Regions from separate parts of the Fusibacter sp. JL298sf-3 genome, predicted to be linked through region 2. Evidence: riboswitches for the same ligand, from Rfam matches in the RefSeq annotation. Region 2 holds a riboswitch; the other holds the start of a gene.
What was found. A riboswitch is a leader RNA that binds a small molecule or an ion and turns the genes downstream of it on or off. The one in region 2 is predicted to bind cyclic di-GMP.
Positions count from the first base shown of each region.

Region 1: linked by a shared signal. The riboswitch ahead of ACR6HW_RS11115 (InlB B-repeat-containing protein) and the one ahead of ACR6HW_RS15165 (hypothetical protein) in region 2 are both predicted to bind cyclic di-GMP.

Region 1 covers NZ_CM132608.1:2,335,098-2,339,310, forward strand. The annotation lists gene ACR6HW_RS11105 (AfsR/SARP family transcriptional regulator) at 1-1,071, shown strand, start outside; gene ACR6HW_RS11110 (hypothetical protein) at 1,329-1,547, shown strand; cyclic di-GMP riboswitch class I at 1,575-1,663, shown strand; gene ACR6HW_RS11115 (InlB B-repeat-containing protein) at 1,692-4,213, shown strand, end outside.
Region 2 covers NZ_CM132608.1:3,172,703-3,176,915, reverse strand. The annotation lists gene ACR6HW_RS15180 (hypothetical protein) at 1-63, opposite strand, end outside; gene alr (alanine racemase) at 160-1,344, opposite strand; gene acpS (holo-ACP synthase) at 1,368-1,739, opposite strand; cyclic di-GMP riboswitch class I at 2,000-2,085, shown strand; gene ACR6HW_RS15165 (hypothetical protein) at 2,110-2,343, shown strand; gene ACR6HW_RS15160 (UBA domain-containing protein) at 2,564-3,016, shown strand; gene ACR6HW_RS15155 (DUF4342 domain-containing protein) at 3,039-3,533, shown strand; gene ACR6HW_RS15150 (response regulator transcription factor) at 3,670-4,213, shown strand, end outside.

The DNA.
Region 1 (4,213 bases), 840 kb from region 2:
AAAATCTGGGAGCTGTACAAGTTCATGCTCACACACCGCGAACAGCCCTTCACTCCCGAAGCTCTTATCGACCAGCTTTGGGTGGCGGAAGACTACCAAGACCCGCGTGCGACGCTGAGACGTCAAATGCACCGACTCAGAAAAATACTTGAAGAATCCGCAGAACAGGACAAAACAGGCGAGACGCTGACCTTTGAAGGCGGGTACTACCGGTGGAACACAAACGTTCCGATGGAAATTGATGCCGAGGTCTTTGAGGCCCTCGTGCACCAAGCGGAAAACACAGCGGATGCCGATGCGGCGCTGAGCTACTATCTCGAAGCCCTCCAACTCTACAAAGGGGACTACCTGCCCGATTGCGTCGAACAGCATTGGGTATTTTCCGTGCGCTACCACTACCGGCGCATTTACCTCAGAGCGGTTACCGGCGCCATTGAGTTGCTCAAATGCGGCGCAAAACACGACGTCGTCATCGACATTTGCCAAAAGGCCATGAAAGTCGACGTCTACGAAGAACCGTTCCACATCTACTACATGGAAGCCCTCGCAGCGCGCGGGGCCCACAAACAGGCACTTGAACACTACGAACACATCACGGGTTTCTTCTATAGAGAGATGGGCATCAAGCCCTCGGAAGAAATGAAAGCCGCCTACAAGACATTGCTCAAAACCAACAAAGGCGAAAACGTATTCGAAGCCCTCGACCAGAGTGCCCCCATTGACAACGCCTTTTACTGTGACAAAGAAGTCTTCAAGTCCATCTTTGAGCTGGAACGGCGCAGGAGCGAGCGGTCGGGCATCGACTTCAGCATCGCCGTCATCGAACTCAAGCCCATGCGCACCCAAAGCCTCGCACAGGGCGAACTGCGCTTCAAACTGTTAAAAGACCACCTCATGACCCACCTGCGCAAAGGCGACAGCTTCACCCAATGGGACGACAGACAACTGGCGCTCCTATTGCCCGGCGTGGACAGCCCCTTGATGCAAAAAGTATTGACCCGCGTCCTCAGCACCTTTAAGGGCAACGAAGACGTTAAAATTTCTAAAATAGAACACTTGGCGGCCAAATAACACGCGTTATCGCTTCCACATTAAAAAACCGCAACCGAAACCGACGAGGATGACAAGGGCAAACACAGCCCTTGTTTTTTTACGCCCTAAAATGCCCTAAAACGTCCTAAAGGCTTCTGATGTACCCCGAAATTTCTTCAAAACAAGCCGTGTCACGCAGATGTCACACAGGTGTACGGCACATGTCACAGCGGACTGGTATACTGGCTACAGTAGAACGAGAAATGTTCGCTTAGAGCTAAGGAGGCGATGAACACATGAAAGGTCACACAAATTTTTTAATATCCGTTCAGCGACAGGAAAATCACAGCTGGCAAGGTACCATTCAGTGGCTCGATTCCGGCAAGACCGTTCACTTTCGAAGTGAACTGGAAATGCTGGCGCTTATGGACGAAGCCGTCAAACAATCCGGTGAGGCAGAGGAAAAACGCTCATGGGATGAAGCGAACACCATTCAAGTTGTAAAAGGTCTGTAACCGCAGCTCGAACGCGGTAACATAGAGAAACCTTATGGGCAAACCCAGTGAAAGCTGGGGACGCAAAGTCAGGAGTCTAAGGTGGCCGAGGCCATGATGACCGTCCGACTGCCAAAAAATATAAATTTGGCGAAGGAGATAACTATGAAAAAGAAAGGTTTATCTGTTGTATTGTCGGTGTTTTTAATACTGACATCGTTTATGCCACTAACTTTTGCGGTGGAAGCGCAAAGTCCCGAGGCATTTGGCAACCTCGACATCGTCGAAACGACCAACAGCCCAAGCGCAACAGTCGCCGCATTGAGCGACGGCCAAATCTGGGCGGGCAAAGAAGTCACCTATAAAGGCGACGGCACCTTTGACATCACATTGAAAGCTGCCGGTCAAAACTACGCCGTAGAAACCGTATTGCCACAAGAGCAGTACGACGTCGTCCTCGTTTTAGACCGTTCCAGCTCCATGAGAGGCGGCGGTCTCACCAGTGCACAGACAGCTGCACGGAGCGCCGTTGAACAGCTCTTAACCGTAGAAGGCAACCGCGTCGCCATCGTATCGTACGCAGGTGGTGTACAGCGAAACAGCGGTTTAACAAGCAGTCGTCGACAACTCGATAGTGCCATCAACAGCCTGAGAGCTGACGGCGGTACCAATATCCAAGCGGCTTTTGTAGAAGCGCAAAGTATTTTGGGCAACAGAAGCGGGAGCGATGCCGAGCGCAAGTCCCTTGTCGTCCTTATGAGCGACGGCGAGCCGACGTACTACATCGACGCCTCAGGTGTTCGAAGAGGCGACGGTACACTTCAAGGTGAAGTGTTTTCGCGAACAGCGGCATGGCACACCATTGAACAGGCCAATGTACTGAAAAACAGCATTTCAGGTCTCCAAATCTTTACCATCGGCTTTGGCGTGGACAGCGCTTCCGGCAAAGCGACATTGATGCCGACGGCGGCCAATACCGCAGAAATGCGCGTAGAAAGCGTTGTACAGAAGCAAACGTATACCGAAAAGGGCGCGTTTCAAGTCCGTCGTTACAAAGAGTGGGAGTTGTTTGGGGGATGGTCTGATTGGTCAGAGTGGGCACCTACAGGCGCCGCTCGAAACACCGTCGCATCAGACCACTCGAACTGGTCGGATGCCGATCGCTACCCAAGCGACCTCAGAACAGAATACACGGCGCCACTTTTGAAGGGTTCTATTGTAGACATCGATAAATACTCTGGATGGGGTGTAAAATACGAAACGGGTTACCAATCGGGCGAAAGACAAGCGACAGCTTACAAAGTCGTCGACAGGGAAATCCCTTTTGCACACCAATACTGGTCTGAAGGCAGTTCTTTGACATCGGGCAACACCGATGCGTTAATCAAAGCGTTTACAGACATCGTTAAGAAAGCCACTGATGCAAAACCGAACAAAATCGACGAAGTGGACAGCTATTCAGACGTCGTCGTTACCGATGTACTCGGTACGGGCTTTGAATTGGTTGATGCCCCACAAGGCGTCACTTACGATGCCACCACCGGCACGGTAAAGTGGACCATTGAAGGGGAAGCTTTTGAATCACACGCGTCGGGCACAGCAGCCGTAGATGCGGCACTTGTCCAAAGCGTCACTTTCGGTGTAAAACTTAAAGCCGATGTGACAGCGGGCACTTACAACACCAACCAATCGGCCTCTGTCGCCTTTGAAGTGGCGAAAGACAACCCGACTTACACGACGACGCCAGTAACCGTTCCGGTTAGCGGCAACGGTACAATTGTCCTCAATGCGGCACAGGGAACTATCGTCGAAAAACACGTTTTCACAGACGACAGTCAAACCGTTGCACCGCAAACGCATACGGGCAATGTCGGCGAGAGCCGTACCTTTGAACCGATGGACGTTGCACACTACACGTACACCGTTTCACAACCGGAAACAAACGGCACCAGCGCGTTAACGTATACAAGAGCACCACAGACCATCGTCTACACTTACGCACCGATGACACACACGTTGACCACTGCTGTGGAAGGTGAAGGCAGCGTCACAGGTGCAGGCACCTATGCAGAAGGCACAGAAGCCACAGTCACAGCAACACCTGCAGAGGGCTGGACATTCGTCGGCTGGGAAGGTGCTGTAAGCGGCACTGAAACAAGTGCAACCGTGACAATGGACGCAGACAAAGCGGTAACGGCTGTGTTTGAAGAAAAAGCCGTACAATACACCTTGACCACCGGCACAACGGGTGAAGGGTCCGTAACAGAAGGCGGCACTTACGAAGCGGGCACAGAAGTTACAGTTACTGCAACACCTGCAGAAGGCTGGACATTTGTCGGCTGGGAAGGTGCTGTAAGCGGCACTGAAACAAGTGCAACCGTGACAATGGATGCAGACAAATCGGTAACGGCAATCTTTGAAGAAATCGTCGTCGAACCGACAGAATACACTTTGACCACCGGCACCAAAGGTCAAGGCTCAGTATCAGGTGGCGGCACCTATACAGAAGGTACAGAAGTCACTGTAACAGCAACACCTGCAGAGGGCTGGACATTCGTCGGCTGGGAAGGTGCTGTAAGCGGCACTGAAACAAGTGCAACCGTGACAATGAATGCAAACAAATCGGTAACGGCTGTCTTTGAAGAAACGCAAACGACACCAGATCCCGATCCGGTAACAGAATACAC
Region 2 (4,213 bases):
AATATCGACACTGAACTTTTTAGCCAGTTCTTCTTGTAGTAAACCGCGCGTATGTGTTTTCATAAAAATACCCCCAGTAAAACATTTAAATGTCCATACCGCGCTATCTTCTCCGTGTACAAGTTCTAACTTGCCTTGTAGATTATCATACCACATTTTTTAAAAAAAATCATGCATCAAATTAAAATCTTCGACATGTAGAATACTTGCATTTTGAAAATATACTCTCGGTACGCGTTTTCCAACCATACAAACAACTTCATAGTTAATCGTACCCAAATACGATGCATACACATCAATACTTATATCGTTACCTTCAGTTATACCGAATAAGACCACCTCGTCGTCTCGCTTCACTTCGAGATCCGTCACATCCACCATGCACTGATCCATGCAGATGGTGCCGACTATCGGGCGTTTTACACCGTCTACAGACACCTGTACGCGCCCTGCCAGCAATCTGGAAAAGCCGTCTGCATACCCAATGGGCAATGTGGCTATTTTACGGGTGCTGTCGGCGACAAAGCGATGACCGTAACTGACGCCGTCGCCGCGTTCAATCGTCCTGACTTGAGCGATGCGCGCTTTAAGCGACATGGCTTCTTTTAGTCGGACTGTGGAACGCCGCACTGCTTTTGAAGGGTATAGACCGTAAAGCATGATGCCGGCGCGCACCATATCGAACTGATACTCGGGTAAATCGATAATCCCAGCACTGTTCGACACGTGTAGCCGTCCATAATCAATACCGCGTGCCTTTAAAGCATCCGTCACCGAACAAAAGCGCCTCACTTGCTCGTGGGCAAATGACTTGTCCGCCTCATCAGCTTTGGCAAAGTGCGTAAATACCCCTTCTATCTTTATAGAGGGCAATGCACTTATGTTTGAAATAATCTCTACTGTCTCAGCGGTTGCGGGAAATCCCAGACGGCGCATCCCGGTATCTACCTTTAGATGCACCTGTGCCGTCTTTCCCAGTCTACCGGCAAGTGCAGACAGAAAGACCGCTTGAGTTTCGGTGAAGAGCGTCACCATAATGTCGCAAGCGAGTGCTTGCTCCAGATACGCCTCCGGGGTGTACCCCAAAACGAGTATCGGAACGTCTCGATAGACGTGGCGAAGTGCTAAGGCTTCAGACAGCGTCGCCACCGCAAATTGGTCGGCGCCGTTATCCAACAGCGTTTGTCCGATGTGTACGGCACCGTGACCGTAACCGTCGGCTTTAATCACCGCCATTACCGCGACGCCATCTTCGACGACGCGTTTCACCTCGCGCATATTGTGTGCCACACAATCCAAATCTATTTCTGCCCACACGGGGCGCAACAATCCACTGGCTTCCATATATAACCTCTTCACTCCCTATTTTAGTATATTGCTATAACAAATGCAATGGCGTGTTCTGCAGTATGCGAAAGTGAAATTTCAATGGCTTTTAAACCGTCTTCTTCTGCGCGCTCCCGAGCCCTGCCATACAAGGTGACATATGGCTTCCCTAGGGAATCACGTAAGATTTCAAGTTCGTTTAAATCAAAGCCTCTCACCCCGGTTCCAAAGGCCTTGGCAATGGCTTCCTTTCCCGCAAAATTTGCCGCAATTGTCTCTGCGCGCCCGTTCTTTTCTTCAAACAGCGCGCATTCTTTTTCTGTAAAAAAGCGTCTGACAAAATGTTCCTTACGCGTTATTAAGGCCTCAATTCGCTTGATTTCAACGAGATCGACCCCATTTTTTATCTTCATAGCAGACTCCTTCCACAAGATACATTATACACATTTTTCATAGTTTTGTGTTAAATTTTTAATAATCTACGCCGTGTTCTTTCTATTCAAAGAACTCTCAATACACCTTGAATTCCAAATATTTTGTGTTGTTTGAAATCATTTGGGTATATTGCACCAAAAGACCTTCAGAGGTTCTTTGTGACTTCTGACTTATTTTAAGGATAAACCTTGAAGTTTATACACTGTTCATTATATAATGATAAAGGCTAAATTGCCCTAGCAGATAAAGGCAAAATTACCGAAAGGTGATGACGCAAAGTCATGGGTCTAAGGAGGTTTCCTCTACGATTGCCAGACTCCCAAAGCAAAAGACGATGGAGGCATTAAAATGACAACAGAATTCAAACAAGCGATTTTTCAGTTTGTCAGTGAAGAATACGTGTATCAATCCCACAGTGCGCCACCTAAAGAGACGGTACTCAGTGATTTTATCGCCAAAGCCGAACACGGCAACGAAATGGCGACCATCTTCTTAGCGGAATGGTACCACGATCTCGTACACCGACAGGAGTATCGCTCAGATACCTTAAAAAAACTCAAACTCTTCTTTATGGGACATTAACATAATCAGCCTCTAGTCGCCGGACTTTAGCCGGTGGCAAGGGGCTTTTTTACGCGCTTTTCCAAGGAATAAGATACATCGTACCAAATATGTGCTTTGGCGTCAATCAGCCCCCTGGATAAATTCTAGCTGTTTTTTAACCTTTTGTAAGTGTCATATTAATCATGAACGCCTATAATGAGTTCAAGAGTTCGGTACACTGCTCAAAAAGGAGGTTAACATGTCGATAACACTTGAACAAATCGATCGCGTTATTGAACGAACCGGAGCCGATTATGCGACGGCGAAAGCAGCGCTGGAGGCATCGAACGGCGATGTCATCGAAGCCATTATCCAAATCGAAGGCGACACAACCGACACCGGCACAACTGACGACGCTTTTCAAGGTGAAAAGCCGGAACCCGAATGGCAGGAAAAAGCCAAATGGGCCTTGAAGAAAGCCTGCAAAGCCATCGAGTTCTCACTCAACATCAAAGTCATCTGGAAGAAAAATGACGTACAGCTTTTCGAAGTGCCGCTCTTACTCGTAGCGCTCTTCGTCTTATGGCTGATGCCGTTCTCATTAATCGTCATCGCATTGCCGTTTTTCTTCGGTATTAAGCTGTATATAAAGAGCGCGTTCGGCAAGACCAACGAAGTCTCTGAATGGCTGAGACAACGTACAAAATCGTAAACACGTTTATAAGGAGGTTATTATGTCAGTAAGTTTAGAAAAAATTGATATGCTCATGGAAAGAGCCAACATTTCCTACAAAGAAGCAAAAGACGCCCTGGAAAGACACAACGGGGACATGGTGGAAGCTTTAATCGAACTCGAGTCTTCCCAAAAAACAAATTACAACAAACAGAAAAAAGCACAGGGTGAGCGTCGCAAGCAAGCGCCTAGAAGAGATTTCTTCGACGACGTCAGCGCCTTTATTAAAAAGATGCACAAGACGTCGTTCACCATCGGTAAAAAGGGACACAAAGTCCTCGACTTGCCTTTGACCATTGCGTCCCTCATCATTCTGTTCACACTCCCGGTATCGCTTATCATCTTGTTGATTCCGCTCCTACTCGGTTACAAGTTTATCCTCATCGATGAAAAAGGCAAAAAAGTAAACTTCGGCGAGACGTTTTCAGAAAGCAAAGGCGCACCACAAGAAGAAGAAGTTAAAGTGGAACAAGAAGAAGTGGATCGCAGAGCGTAATCCCATGGCCTTGTCCTCCCAATGAAATGAAGCAAGGTGCCCGCCTTGCTTTTTTTCTTTTTCCGCGCCTTTCTCGTGGTATAATAACATTATACAAACAGTTTACCACTGTTAAATCCACGCTTTAGGAGGCAATATGCACAAGATATTAGTGATTGAAGACGATGTCAAAATCGCTCGTTTTATAGAGCTGGAACTCAAACACGAAGGGTTTGAGGTGGCAGCAGAACACAACGGTCGCGAGGGGCTCGAGCGCGCACTTGCCGAGCCGTTTGATCTCATCGTTCTGGACATTATGCTCCCGGGACTCAACGGCATGGAGGTCTGTAGGCGCATTCGTCTCAACTCACAGATTCCGATTATTATGCTCACGGCAAAAGACGACACCATGGATAAAGTCATGGGGCTGGACTTCGGCGCAGACGATTACATGACCAAGCCCTTTGCCATCGAAGAGCTTCTGGCGCGCATCCGCCGCATTTTCCGCACTGTGCGCCAAACGCCGATTTCAAACGCCAACGTCTTCGTCTCCGGCAATCTCGTCGTCGACTACAACCAGTACACCGTCGCTTACGGCGAAACGCCAATTGAGCTGACCAAAACCGAGTTCGACTTGTTGCACTACTTGACAGAAAACAAAAACATCGCCTTGTCCCGCGAACAAATTTTAGACAAAGTAT